DNA from 2 places in the Streptomyces sp. NPDC059906 genome. Region 2 is predicted to be linked to the other one. Evidence: riboswitches for the same ligand, from Rfam matches in the RefSeq annotation. Region 2 holds a riboswitch; the other holds the start of a gene.
The links. A riboswitch is a leader RNA that binds a small molecule or an ion and turns the genes downstream of it on or off. The one in region 2 is predicted to bind cobalamin.
Positions count from the first base shown of each region.

Region 1: it holds a riboswitch for cobalamin, as region 2 does, so the genes downstream of both, ACFV9J_RS25155 (ribonucleoside-diphosphate reductase subunit alpha) here and ACFV9J_RS17840 (hypothetical protein) in region 2, are expected to answer to the same signal.

Region 1 covers NZ_JBHWKU010000017.1:156,067-164,073, reverse strand. The annotation lists gene ACFV9J_RS25175 (GntR family transcriptional regulator) at 1-171, shown strand, start outside; gene ACFV9J_RS25170 (DUF3311 domain-containing protein) at 329-628, shown strand; gene mctP (monocarboxylate uptake permease MctP) at 625-2,235, shown strand; partial or broken gene ACFV9J_RS25160 (GNAT family N-acetyltransferase) at 2,308-2,815, shown strand; cobalamin riboswitch at 2,877-3,038, shown strand; gene ACFV9J_RS25155 (ribonucleoside-diphosphate reductase subunit alpha) at 3,166-5,541, shown strand; gene ACFV9J_RS25150 (ribonucleotide-diphosphate reductase subunit beta) at 5,541-6,572, shown strand; gene ACFV9J_RS25145 (hypothetical protein) at 6,485-6,751, opposite strand; gene ACFV9J_RS25140 (GlxA family transcriptional regulator) at 6,844-7,812, shown strand; gene ACFV9J_RS25135 (cytochrome P450) at 7,826-8,007, opposite strand, start outside.
Region 2 covers NZ_JBHWKU010000010.1:142,976-149,229, reverse strand. The annotation lists gene ACFV9J_RS17860 (class I SAM-dependent methyltransferase) at 1-318, opposite strand, end outside; gene ACFV9J_RS17855 (MFS transporter) at 287-1,555, opposite strand; gene ACFV9J_RS17850 (ATP-grasp domain-containing protein) at 1,548-2,789, opposite strand; gene ACFV9J_RS17845 (cysteine synthase family protein) at 2,786-3,808, opposite strand; gene ACFV9J_RS17840 (hypothetical protein) at 3,805-4,566, opposite strand; cobalamin riboswitch at 4,924-5,076, opposite strand; gene ACFV9J_RS17835 (ferric reductase-like transmembrane domain-containing protein) at 5,345-6,254, shown strand, end outside.

The DNA.
Region 1 (8,007 bases), on a different contig from region 2:
CTGGCCACCCCGCGCGAGGCCGGCCTGCTCGGCACCGACGTGGGCCTGCCCATGCTGATGCTCTCCCGGCACTCCCAGGACCGCACCGGCCAGCCGGTGGAGTGGGTCCGGTCGGTGTACCGGGGCGACCGCTACAAGTTCGTGGCCCGCCTCAAGCGGCCCCAGGACTAGGATCCGCACCGGCACATATCCGGCATACCCCCGCGCGCGCGGGCGCGAAGTTGCGGTTGAGGACCGATATACGGACGAGGTCTTCCGCTGTCTTGACACCGTCACCTACATTTCGTGCGCACTGCACGAGGTGATCAGCGAGGGGACGGAGCCGCGCATGTCAGAAGACCCAGAAGTGAGCAGAGAGCCGGTGGTGACGCCGGTGCGCGTCGTCATCGGGCTATGTCTCGTGGCACCGTTCGTCGCCATGCTGTGGGTCGGTTCGTACACCAAGACGGACCCGGCCTTCATCGGCATCCCGTTCTTCTACTGGTACCAGATGGCGTGGGTGCTGATCTCGACCGTGCTGACGGTGACCGCGTACAAGCTGTGGCAGTGGGACCAGCGCGGCCGCGCCGCCGCCCACTCCGCCGCCTCCTCCGCCCCCTCCGCCCCGAAGGGCGGTGAGTCGCGATGAACGACGGCGTGAACGGCGTCGCACTCGCCGTCTTCATCTTCTTCTTCGTCCTCGTCACCGCCATGGGCTTCCTGGCCGCCCGCTGGCGCCGGGCCGCGAACGAGCACAGCCTCGACGAGTGGGGCCTCGGCGGCCGCTCGTTCGGCACCTGGGTCACCTGGTTCCTGCTGGGCGGCGACCTGTACACGGCGTACACCTTCGTGGCCGTCCCGGCGGCGATCTACGCGGCGGGCGCGGCCGGCTTCTTCGCGGTGCCGTACACGATCCTGGTCTACCCGCTGATCTTCACCTTCCTGCCCCGCCTGTGGTCGGTCTCGCACAAGCACGGATACGTGACGACCTCGGACTTCGTGCGGGGCCGGTTCGGCTCCAAGGGCCTGTCGCTGGCGGTGGCCGTCACCGGCATCCTGGCGACCATGCCGTACATCGCGCTCCAGCTGGTCGGCATCCAGGCCGTCCTCGACGTGATGGGCGTCGGCGGCGGCGAGGACACCAACTGGTTCATCAAGGACCTGCCGCTGCTGATCGCCTTCGGTGTGCTGGCGGCGTACACCTACTCGTCGGGACTGCGCGCGCCCGCGCTGATCGCGTTCGTGAAGGACACGCTGATCTACATCGTCATCGCGGTGGCGATCATCTACATCCCGATCAAGCTGGGCGGCTTCGACGACATCTTCGCGTCGGCGAGCGACAAGTTCACCGAGGCGGGCAAGGGCGGGGTGGTGCCGGACGCGGGGGGCCAGTGGACCTACGCGACGCTGGCGCTCGGCTCGGCCCTGGCGCTCTTCATGTACCCGCACTCGATCACCGCCACGCTGTCCTCGCGCAGCCGTAACGTGATCCGGCGCAACACCACGATCCTGCCGCTGTACTCGCTGATGCTGGGCCTGCTCGCGCTGCTCGGCTTCATGGCGATCGCGGCCGGGGTGAAGGTGGACAACGGCCAGCTGGCAATCCCGCAGCTGTTCGAGACCATGTTCCCGGACTGGTTCGCGGGCGTGGCCTTCGCGGCGATCGGCATCGGCGCCCTGGTCCCGGCGGCGATCATGTCGATCGCGGCCGCGAACCTCTTCACCCGCAACATCTACAAGGACTTCATCAAGCCGGACGCCACCCCGGCACAGGAGACGAAGGTCTCCAAGCTGGTGTCGCTCCTGGTGAAGGTGGGCGCGCTGATCTTCGTCCTGGGCATGGACAAGACCGTCGCGATCAACTTCCAGCTGCTGGGCGGCATCTGGATCCTGCAGACCTTCCCGGCCCTGGTCGGCGGCCTGTTCACCCGCTGGTTCCACCGCTGGGCGCTGCTCGGCGGCTGGGCGGTCGGCATGATCTACGGCACGGTCGCCGCCTACGGGGTCGCCTCGCCGACACAGGCGCACTTCGGCGGGTCCTCCGACGAGATCCCCGGCATCGGCGAGATCGGCTACATCGGTCTCACCGCCTTCGTGCTGAACGTCCTGGTCACCGTGGTCCTGACCTTCGTCCTGAGGGCGGTCAAGGCGCCCGACGGCGTGGACGAGACCAAGCCGAGCGACTACACGGCCGACGCCGGCGACCCCGGCGTCCAGGTGGAACTGCCGCCGGCCACGGCGGGCAGCTCGCACTGACCCCTGGTTCGAGGCGGGCCGTCGGAGAAATCCGGCGGCCCGTTGTCGTACCCGTCGGGCACACTCGGGGTCATGGACTTCGTGATCCGGCGGGCGACGGCCGAGGAGTACGACACCCTCGGCGAGATCACCGCGCAGGCCTACCTGCGCGACGGCCTCCTCGACTTCGGGGAGAGCGACTCCTACCTGGACGAGCTGCGCGACGTGGCCAAGCGGGCGGCGGCCGCCGAGGTGCTGGTCGCCGTGGCCGACACCCGGGTGCTCGGCGGCGTGACCTTCGTACCGTCCGGCGGCCCCATGGCGGACATAGCCCGCCCCGGCGAGGCCGAGATACGCATGCTCGCCGTCGCCCGCGAGGCACGCGGCCGCGGGGCGGGCGAGGCCCTCGTACGGGCCTGTGTCGACCGCGCCCGGACGGTGACGGGGTGCACGGGCGTCGTGCTGTCGACCCAGGCCACCATGCGCACCGCCCACCGTCTCTACGCGCGCCTGGGGCTTCGTCCGCACGCCCGACCGCGACTGGAACCCGCTGCCGGAGCTGGACGACATCACGCTGCTCACCTACGAACTGACGCTCTGACACGGCCGCGGCACCCCATCACAACACCCCGTCGAGACACAACATCTGGGGGTGCTCGCGTCCCCCGGCACAAGATGTATGCTCGTGCTCGCTGTCGCCGCAGGGGAATCCGGTGCGAATCCGGAACTGTCCCGCAACGGTGTACTTGCGTGCATCCGTACGTCTTCGCACGTGCGCGCACGCCTGTCCAGTCCGAGGACCTGCCGACAGCGCGCCCGGCCGCCCTGGCCCGGGTGCCATGACGTCCGGGCCTCGTGGAGTGGGCCGGTGGACGCGACGCCGCGTGCGCTCGTGAGCTGCCCCCTGCCCTCCCTCCGCCGGGCCCCGTGCCGAGCGAGGGAGTGCTCCACGTGACCATCGCGCCAGCCGATCCGGCTTCAGCGACCCCGGTGACGGCGACCGGGGAACCCGACGGACCCGGTGCCGCCCTGCTGCGGACCCTGACCGGGCTGACCGCCGACCTCCAGGGCGCCGACCCCGGCCGGGTGGCCGCCGCCGCACTGCGCGGCCGGTCCGCCCGCGCCGACGAGGCCGAGCTGCGCGAGCTGGCCACCGAGGCCGCCGCCGGCCTGATCTCCGAGGACCCGGTCTACTCCCGGCTGGCCGCCCGCCTGCTGACCATCGGCATCCGCGCCGAGGCCGCCTCCCAGGGCGTCGTCACCTTCACCGACTCCGTCGCCACCGGCCACCGCGAGGGCCTGATCGCCGACCGCACCGCGGCCTTCGTCCGGCTGCACGCGGCCCGCCTCGACGCGCTGGTCGACCCGGCCGCCGACGACCGCTTCGGCTACTTCGGCCTGCGTACCGTCTACAGCCGCTACCTGCTCCGCCACCCGCTCACCCGCAAGGCCGTCGAGACGCCCCAGCACTTCCTGCTGCGGGTCGCCGCCGGACTCGCCGAGGACGACACCACCCGGTCCGTGGACGAGGTCGCCGCCCTCTACGGCCTGATGAGCCGCCTCGACTACCTCCCCTCCTCCCCCACCCTCTTCAACTCCGGCACCCGGCACGCCCAGATGTCGTCCTGCTACCTCCTGGACTCCCCCAAGGACGAGCTGGACTCCCTCTACGACCGCCTCCACCAGGTGGCCCGCCTGTCCAAGCACGCCGGCGGCATCGGCATCGCCTACTCCCGCGTCCGCGCCCGGGGTTCGCTGATCCGCGGCACCAACGGGCACTCCAACGGCATCGTCCCGTTCCTGAAGACGCTGGACGCCTCGGTCGCCGCCGTGAACCAGGGCGGCCGGCGCAAGGGCGCCGCCGCGGTCTACCTGGAGACCTGGCACGCGGACGTCGAGGAGTTCCTGGAGCTGCGGGACAACACCGGCGAGGACGCCCGCCGTACGCACAACCTGAACCTCGCGCACTGGATCCCGGACGAGTTCATGCGCCGCGTGGACGCCGACGGGGCCTGGTCGCTGTTCTCCCCCGCCGACGTGCCGGAGCTGACCGACCTGTGGGGCGAGGAGTTCGACGCCGCCTACCGCAGGGCGGAGGAGGCGGGGCTGGCCCGCAGGACGCTGCCCGCCCGGGAGCTGTACGGCCGCATGATGCGCACCCTCGCGCAGACCGGCAACGGCTGGATGACCTTCAAGGACACCGCCAACCGCACGGCCAACCAGACCGCGACCCCCGGCCACGTCGTCCACTCATCCAACCTCTGCACGGAGATCCTGGAGGTCACCGACGACGGGGAGACCGCGGTCTGCAACCTGGGCTCGGTCAACCTCGGCGCGTTCGTCGACCCCGCGAAGGGCGACATGGACTGGGAGCGCCTGGACGCCACCGTCCGCACCGCGGTCACCTTCCTGGACCGGGTCGTCGACATCAACTTCTACCCGACCGAGCAGGCGGGCCGCTCCAACGCCCGCTGGCGCCCGGTCGGCCTCGGCGCGATGGGCCTCCAGGACGTCTTCTTCCAGCTGCGTCTGCCCTTCGACTCCCCCGAGGCGAAGGCCCTGTCCACCCGCATCGCCGAGCGGATCATGCTCGCCGCGTACGAGACCTCCGCCGACCTCGCCGAGCGGGGCGGCCCCGCGCCGGCCTGGGAGAAGACCCGTACGGCCAAGGGGGTGCTGCACCCGGACCACTACGGCGTCGAGCCGGCCTGGCCGGAGCGCTGGGCCGCGCTGCGCGAGCGCATGGCGACGACCGGACTGCGCAACTCCCTGCTCCTGGCCATCGCGCCGACCGCGACCATCGCCTCCATCGCCGGTGTCTACGAGTGCATCGAGCCGCAGGTGTCCAACCTGTTCAAGCGCGAGACGCTGTCCGGAGAGTTCCTCCAGGTCAACTCGTACCTGGTGGACGACCTCAAGCGGCTCGGCGTGTGGGACGCCCGCACCCGTGAGGCGCTGCGCGAGGCCAACGGTTCGGTGCAGGGCTTCACCTGGATCCCCGAGGACGTGCGCGCGCTGTACCGCACCGCCTGGGAGATCCCGCAGCGCGGCCTGATCGACATGGCCGCCGCCCGCACCCCGTACCTCGACCAGGCCCAGTCGCTGAACCTGTTCCTGGAGACGCCGACCATCGGGAAGCTCTCCTCGATGTACGCGTACGCCTGGAAGCAGGGCCTGAAGACCACCTACTACCTGCGCTCGCGCCCGGCGACCCGGATCGCCCGCGCCGCGGCCCGCGCCACCACCGTCCCCGTGCAGGCCGGCCCGGACCCCGAAGCGGTCGCCTGCTCCCTGGAAAACCCCGAGTCCTGCGAGGCCTGCCAGTAATGACCACCGAGACCCCCGCGAACCCCACCACCAAGAACCTGCTCGACCCGGGCTTCGAGCTGACCCTGCGCCCCATGCGCTACCCGGACTTCTACGAGCGCTACCGGGACGCCATCAAGAACACCTGGCACGTCGAGGAGGTCGACCTCCACTCGGACGTCGCCGACCTCGCGAAGCTCAGCCCGATGGAGCAGCACCTGATCGGCCGGCTCGTGGCCTTCTTCGCCACCGGCGACTCGATCGTCGCGAACAACCTGGTGCTGACCCTCTACAAGCACATCAACTCCCCCGAGGCGCGGCTGTACCTGTCCCGCCAGCTCTTCGAGGAGGCCGTCCACGTCCAGTTCTATCTGACGCTGCTGGACACCTACCTGCCCGACCCGGAGGACCGCGCCGCCGCCTTCGCGGCCGTGGAGAACATCCCGTCCATCCGGGAGAAGGCCGGGTTCTGCTTCAAGTGGATGGACTCGGTCGAGTCGATCGACCGGCTGGAGACCAAGGCCGACCGGCGCCGCTTCCTGCTCAACCTGATCTGCTTCGCGGCGTGCATCGAGGGCCTGTTCTTCTACGGCGCCTTCGCCTACGTCTACTGGTTCCGCAGCCGGGGCCTGCTGCACGGCCTGGCCACCGGCACCAACTGGGTGTTCCGGGACGAGACCATGCACATGTCCTTCGCGTTCGACGTCGTCGACACCGTGCGCAAGGAGGAGCCGGAACTGTTCGACGACCAGCTCCAGGAGCAGGTCACCGGCATGCTGCGGGAGGCCGTCGAGGCCGAGCTGCAGTTCGCGCGCGACCTGTGCGGTGACGGCCTCCCGGGCATGAACACCGACTCGATGCGGCAGTACCTGGAGTGCGTGGCCGACCAGCGTCTGACCCGGCTCGGCTTCGCCCCGGTGTACGGCTCCGAGAACCCCTTCTCCTTCATGGAGCTGCAGGGCGTTCAGGAGTTGACCAACTTCTTCGAGCGGCGCCCCTCGGCGTACCAGGTGGCGGTGGAGGGCACGGTCGACCTGTCCGAGGACTTCTGAGTGCTCCGGGTCTCCTTCCCGTAGTGGGTCCGGACCTCCCCGTCCTCCTGGGCCTCCCTGATCCGGCGGTCGATGCGCCTGTCGCGCACGATGCCGATCACCGAGGGGAGGATCATGAGGACGAGGAGTCCGAAGGTCGCGAGCATTCCGACAAGGGCTTCGATCTGGTTTCCGGTCATGACACCACTGTCACGCCGGATGCTCCTTACCGTCAGTGGCAGGACTGCCGTAAGGCCTCGATTTCCTGCCACCGGCGAGGCACACTGGCGGCATGCTGCAGAACGTGGCCGCCGTCCTGCTGGACGGTGCGCATCCCTTCGAACTAGGCGTGATCTGCGAGGTCTTCGGCATCGACCGGAGCGACGAGGGCCTGCCGGGGTACGACTTCGCGGTGGTCTCCGCGGAGGGCCCCACGCTGGGCACCCACGTCGGCGGGCTGACCGTCTCCACGCCGTACGGGCTGGAGCGGCTGGAGGAGGCCGACCTGATCGCGGTGCCGGCGGGCAGCGACTTCGTCCGCCGGGAGTACCCGCCCGACCTGCTGGACGCCCTGCGCAGGGCGACGGACCGGGGCACCCGCGTACTGAGCGTGTGCTCCGGTGTCTTCGTGCTGGGCGCGGCCGGTCTGCTGGACGGGCGGCGCTGCGCGGTGCACTGGCACCACGCGGCCGAGCTGGCCCGCCAGCACCCGCGGGCCCGGGTCGCGCCGGACGTGCTCTACGTCGACGAGGACCCGGTGATCACCTCGGCCGGGACCGCCGCCGGCATCGACGCCTGCCTGCACATCGTGCGCAAGGAGCAGGGGCCGGAGGTCGCCAACCGGATCGCCCGGCGCATGGTGGTGCCACCGCACCGGGACGGCGGACAGGCGCAGTACATCGAACGGCCGCTGCCCCGCTCCTCCTGCGACACCGTCGGCGAGGTGCTGGCCTGGATGGAGCAGCACCTCGACGAGGAGGTCACGGTCGAGCAGCTGGCGGCCCGGGCGCACATGTCCCCGCGCACCTTCGCCCGCCGCTTCCAGCAGGAGACGGGGACGACCCCCTACCGCTGGATCCTGCGCCAGCGCGTCCTGCTGGCCCAGCGGCTGCTGGAAGGGACGGACGAGACGATGGACACGATCGCCTGGCGCGCCGGTTTCGGCACGGCGGCGGCCCTGAGGCACCAGTTCACCAGGGCCCTGGGCACCACCCCGCAGGCCTACCGGCGCACCTTCCGGGGCCCGCGGGCCGCCGCCTGATCCGTCCGGGCCGTCACCGCGCCACGGGCCTGACCAGCAGGTCGTGCGGACGCAGCGTGATGCCGACCCGGACCGCGTCGTTCGAGCCCGCCACCTGTTCGAAGCGGTACTTGGTGGCGAGCGCGGCCGTGATCAGCGTGAGCTGGGCCATCGAGAAGTGGTCGCTGGGGCACTTCCGCTTGCCCGCACTGAACG
Region 2 (6,254 bases):
GCCCGGCGCTTCGTACTCGCGGGCGTCGGCCCGGACGTACGTCACCTCGGCACCGGCGTCGGCCGACCGCTTGCGTGCCCGGTCCAGCATGGCCGGGCTCAGATCCACTCCGGTCACGCGGTGCCCGCGGCGTGCGAGCGGGACGGTGAACACCCCCGGCCCGCAGCACAGGTCCAGCACGCGTGATCTCTCGGTCAGGGCGAGCAGGGGAGAGGTGTCGAGGAGTTCCTCGGCCTGCTCGTAGCGCTGCTCGGAGAAGAGGAAGTCGTGGAACTCGGTCCAGAAGTCATCGTCCTGGAATCCGCCCGTCCGTGTCATCGCGGGTCAGTGCTCCTTCGTGGTCGCCGTCGGGGACAGGGCGCCGCGCCGTGCGGCGGCGCAGGGTGAGCAGCAGAGGGGGAAGCAGCAGGCACTGCGCGGCTGCCAGCAGCCAGAACCAGCCGGTGTGTCCGGCCCGTTCGCCGAGGCCGTACACCTGCCCGCCCAGCACGCCGCTCGCGCAGGCGCCCAGGCCCGCGGCCAGCCGCTGCCGGCCGAAGACGACGGCGTCGGAGCGGGGGCTCCGGCGCAGTGCCTCCAGGTCGTTCTTGAGGAACAGCACGATGTCGCCGAGGGTGATCAGCGCGCCGCCCGCCAGCAGCGCCGCCCGGGTACCGGCCGCCAGCACGGCCAGGCCCGCTGCCAGGCCCGTGAACCCGACCGCGAGGGCGAGGGCGTACGGCATGCGCCGGATCAGGCCGGACGCGAGCGGCTGTACGACGACGACCAGCGTGAAACAGAGCAGCAGCACCAGACTGTAGAAGGCGCTGGAAGCGCGCTCGACGGCGTACACCGCCAGGAAGTGCTGGAAGTGGAAGTAGAGGTAAAAGGCCAGCGCGTTGGCGGCGAACGGCAGGAGTGCCACGCCGGCGAGTAGTCCCGGGCGGGCCGTTTGCGTCGATTCGGCGGGGTGCGTCCCGTGGGTCTCCGGTAGCCGTGCGTGTCCTGCCGTGACCGCGAGGAACAGCGTCGTGACGGCTGCGAACAGCCAGCCGGGCGCGGACAGGACGAACGGCCCGGCGATGAGCGGGCCGAGGGCCATCCCGGCGTTGAGTGCCGCGTTGCCCGCCGACAGGAACGCCGGGCGGCGCTGGTCGTCGACGCCGTGTACCAGGTACGCCTTGTTGGCGGGCAGGTAGAGCGCGGCACCGCAGCACGTCAGGACCAGTGCCCAGACGGCGAGGGGCGGCCAGCGCAGGGCCAGCAGGAGCCCGGTGAAACCGGCGGTGCGTACGGCCAGTGCCCACAGCATGGTGCGGCGCAGCCCGATCCGGTCCGCGAGGGCTCCGCCGGCGATGCCGCCGGAGAACTGCACGAGCGATGCCACGGCCAGGACCACGCCGACCGTGCCGAGCCCCATCCCGAGCCGCTCGTGCAGGAACACCGACATGAACGGCAGGACCATGAAGCTGCCGAGGGGGATGAGGAAGGAGCTGAGCAGGAGGAACCGCAGCGGGCCGGTGAGCGGGAACAGCGAGGCCCGCAGGCCCGGTTCCCGGGGGGTGCGTTCACCCACCGGGCGCCTCCCGGCCGGCCGGCTCGGTGCGGACACGCAAGGCGTTGGCAGCGGCCACCGCGCGGTGGGTGGCGAGTTCGGCGGTCTCCGCCTCGGCGTACACGAGGCCCGCGTATCCACGGCTGTCGCCGAGATGCTCCACGAGGTCGCCGGGCTGCTTGGTCGGATACCAGGTGGGTGCTCCCGGCATCTCGGTGAGCCGGTCGAGCCCGGCGACGCCGGTGAACACGCCGGGGGCGGCCGGGTAGCCGAGAACGAAGGCGACGGCCGGACCACCGGGAAGCTCCGCGTCCATGAGACGGGGGCGGCGGCCGAGCGCGGCCTCGATCATCGCCTCGTACACGTTGACGCCGAGGGCCCGGCACATGCCCTCGCCGACCAGGGCGCCGCCGATGCGGGGATTGACCTCCACCACCTCCGGGCCGTCGGCGGTCAGCACGAACTCCACGTGTGCGAACCGGTCGGTGTAGCCGATGGCGGCGAGCACCCGATCGAGCCAACGCTCCAACGACGTCCGCTGCGGGCCCGGCAAGGCGACGGGAAAGGCGGTGATCTCCTCCCGGAAGTGCGGCTCCGGTGACATGAGCCGACTGGAGACGCCCAGCAGCCTGGTGCGACCGGCCCAGGTGAGCGTCTCGGCGCTGTACACCGGGCCGCTGAAATAGGGCTCGGCGAACAACCGCCCCTTCAGGTCCCGACCGGACGCCTCTTCCAGCGCCGCGTCGAGTTCGCCCTCGTCACGGACCAGCCACACGTTTTGGCTCCCGGTGCCCGCCGTGTCCTTGAGCACGAGCGGCAGCCCCGACTCCTTGAGCAGCAGCCCGCGTGCCTCGCGGTCCGGGACGGCGCCTTCGACGGCCCGCGCACGGGTGAGTCCCGCCTCGTGCAGCCTGTTGCGTACGGCGGCCTTGTCCCGGGTCAGCCGCAGGACGGCCGGGTCGGGACCGGGCAGACCGAGGCGATCGGTGAGGGCGGCGCCGGCCAGTGTCCAGGTGTCGGTGGAACTGATCAGGCCGCTCAGTCCCGGGGTGCGCCGGAGCAGCGAGTCGACCCGCTCCACGTCGAAAGTGTCGGTCACGACGACGTCCAGGGCGTCGGTGGGCAGCCGGTCCAGTTCGTAGGCGTAGTAGGCGGGGTCCCGGGTGAGGAGCAGCAGGCGCTCGCCGAGCCGGTCGGCGGCGCGGACCAGCCGGCCGAGGCCGAAGGTCAGTGACTCCAGGCAGGCCACGGTCATGCGGCACTCTCCTTCCACTGCGCCGGGCGGGGAGTGCGCCGCCACGTCGTCCTCGACCAGGGCATGGTCATCTCCTCGGGACCGCGGACCTCGACGGGCTTGAGCGCGACCGGGTCCAGGGCCTCGGCGTGCCGGGCGAACACCCGCTCCACATACCGGTGTCCGGTGTCGGCGCCTATCACCAGGTGCAGTCGGTCGGGGTGGCGGCGGGCCTCGTACGTCGCCGTCAGATAGCCGGCTCCGGTGGACAGCCCGGCGAAGACCGCGTGCTCGCGCAGCAGGGCGACGGCGCCGGACATGGCGTGCGTGAAGTCCAGCCAGTGCACGGTGTCGTAGAGATGGTGGCGGACGTTGTCGAAGACGATGGACGAGCCGATGCCGGCGATGATCGCTTCGGGATCGTGATGGTCCTGGCTGCCGAAGGTGACGCTGCCGAAGGGCTGGACGCCGACCAGACGCACCGAGGGGTCGGTCACGCGCAGGCGTTCCACGATGCCGCCGGTCGAGGCTCCGGACCCCACTCCGCCGACGACGGTCAGCGATGCGTGCGGGAACTGTGCCGCGATCCGGTCGGCCACCTCTTGGTAGCCGAGGTAGTGGATGTCGTCGTGGTACTGGCGCATCCAGTGGTGACCGGGGCGCTCGGCGAGGATCTCGCGCACCCGTCGCACCCTCAGTTCCTGGTCCAGTTTCAGGTTCCGCGACGGTCTGACCTGTTCCACGGTGCAGCCGAGGATCTCCAGTTGGGCCAGGGTGGTGGCGTCGACGGTGGTGGACGCGACGATGTGGCATCGCATGCCGTACCGGTGGCAGGCAAGGGCGAGGGCGTAGGCGTAAATGCCGCTGGAACTGTCGATCAGGGTCTGTCCCGGACGGACGGTGCCCCGCTCCAGCAGATGACGGACGGCGGCGAGGGCCGAGTAGATCTTCATCGACTCGAACCGCAGCAGGACCAGGCCATCGGTGAGCCGGACGAGGTCCGGGGCTTTGAGGGCGTCGGCGATGTGGGGGTGGATCACCCGTAGCCTCCTTGGGCGAAGGTGCACTGGTGGCCGAGCGACTGGAAGAACGCGGAGAGTTCGGACTTGACGTGGGCGCCCGGGCGGGAGGCGAAGAGGTAGCCGGCCAGGCAGCCGGTGTGGGCGACGAAGACGCCGTCGGCGCCGAATCGCTCACGATGGGTTTGCAGACTGCCGAAGGTCGCCTTGGGCAGCACCTCCTGGGACAACGCGGCGCTGACCGTGGCGGCACGGGCGACGGCGGCCGGGTCGCCCGAGTCGAAGCCCTTCAGTAGATCGGTCAGACACCGCTGGTACTCCTCGTCGCGGCGCCGGTAGTGGTCCAGCAGCAGGGGAGTGACGGCGGCGGTGTCCACCGTGCCGGGTTCCGTGACGTAGGCGGTGTGGAAGCCGACGTCCCGGCCCAGTCGCCGCACCACTCGGTGCCGGCCGCTGAGATACAGGGCGAATTCGTCGAGGAAGACACTGTCGGCGCGCTCGATGTCCGTCAGGATGCCGAGGACCACGTCCATGTCGTACGGCAGCGAGAAGACGCGGAACAGGCAGCGCAGTGTCGCCACGATGTCCGCCGTGGAACTGGACATCCCCACCCCTACCGGCAGTTCGGAGTGGGTGCGCCAGTCGCCCGGGGGGAAGGCGAGGCCGTAGTGGTCGAGGAAGAGGCGGGCCGCCGTCGCCGACTTCGCACCCAGGGCCGTCGGACACGGCGGGCCGGTGGCCTTCCTCGGTGTGAAGTACACCCAGGAGTGTCGGTCCACGGGAAAGGACACCACCGCGATCTCGGATGAGGTGCCCGCTCGCAACGGGCCTTGGTACAGCTCACCCAGAGTGCCGTGACAGACGCCGGAGACCGTGCCGCGGGACTGGCCCCGTTCCCGGAGGGCACCCGCGACGGGTTCGAGGGCCGGCCGCCCGGAGCCGTCGGACGACACCTCGGTCCGGGGTCGGACAGGCCGACGCGAAGCGGCTGGGTTCCGCACAGCATCCTCCGTACCTGGCCTTGGACAGCGACAGGGAAGGAGGCGCGGCCACCCGCACGACGTACGACCGCCCATACCGCCGACCCAGTCCACGAGGTCACGTGCACCACCCGCGCGGAGCGCGGGCGCAGTGGCAGGTCTTCGGACTCGCGGGCCCGTCCGCCGAAAGGGCCGGACACCTACCGGCCGTCTCTTCCCCGGTCCTGACGCGGACCCAGTGAACATCGACGGCTTTCGTTCCCACTCACCGCTGCGGGACAGCCCCGGATTCGCACCGGGTTCCCTCTTGCGTCGCGCCGCCGGCATCCGGGCGGACGGGAGGCGCGAACCGACTGCGTCCATCAGCGTAAGGGCGCTCGTACTCCTGCGACAGTGAGGATTCAACGGTTGTCTTGATTGTGGAGGGGAGACAGAAACCAGGTGTGTCCCCGTCCGGTCGTCGTGGCTGGTCTGGCCGGATAGTGCCTCGGGGGATCGCCGCCCCATCGGCCAGACTTGTTGCCTCACGACACATGCGCACCGTTGCGGCGGTGACCCGTGCCTGGGGAGGCGCCTGATGACGTCGGACACGAGGCCGGACGAGGGCGGGGCGGCGGCCGCGTCCGGAGGGCAGCGGCCTCCCGGGGACCGCGTCGCACTGCGCGGTGATCTGCGTGCCGCAGTGCCCGACGCCTCCGCGGCCGTGGTGGTCACGGGACTCGTGTTCGCTCTCCTGTGGGCCCGCATGGAGTCGGGTGCTTCGGACACCGTCGCGGTCATGCCCTTCATGGACGATGCCGGCACCTACTGGATGTACTTGCTCAGCCAGGCTTTCGGCTGGTCGGCGCTGCTGTGGGCCTGGGGCACGGTCATGTTGGGCCTGCTGCTGTCGGGTCCGCGCCCCGCCCGGCTGCCGGTCTCGCGGCAGGTACTGGAGCGCTGGCACCGCACCACGAGCCTGACGACGATGGCGCTCATGCTCGCGCACGCGCTGATGTTCGCCGCCGAACTCGTGCGCTACGAGACGAAGGTGGACTGGGCCGAGCGGCTGTGGGTGGGCTTCGCCGACAGCTTCGTGCCCGGCTGGTACGACTCCGGCACCGGCCGGATCGCCATCCCGCTCGGGCAGGGCGCCCTGTACCTCGCGATCCCTCTCGGCCTGCTGTTCTACGTTCGGCACCGCATCGGAGCGAACACCTGGCGACGGCTGCACCGCTTCGTGATCGTCGTCTACGTGCTGAGTGTGTGGCACACCCTGCTGTACGGAACCAACGTCTGGTACGGGGAGTGGCCGCGCACCCTCCTGTGGCTGCTGCAACTTCCAGTCGCCGCGCTGCTGTTGGTGCGTCTGCTGCGACCCGCCCGACGGTCCGAACGGCTGGGGCCGCCGAGGCGGGGCCCGGGCACGGCCCGTCCGGCCTGGTGGGGGCGCGCGGCCGGACGCGTCGTCGCCGGAGCCATCGTCGTCGGGCTGGTCGTCGTGGTGA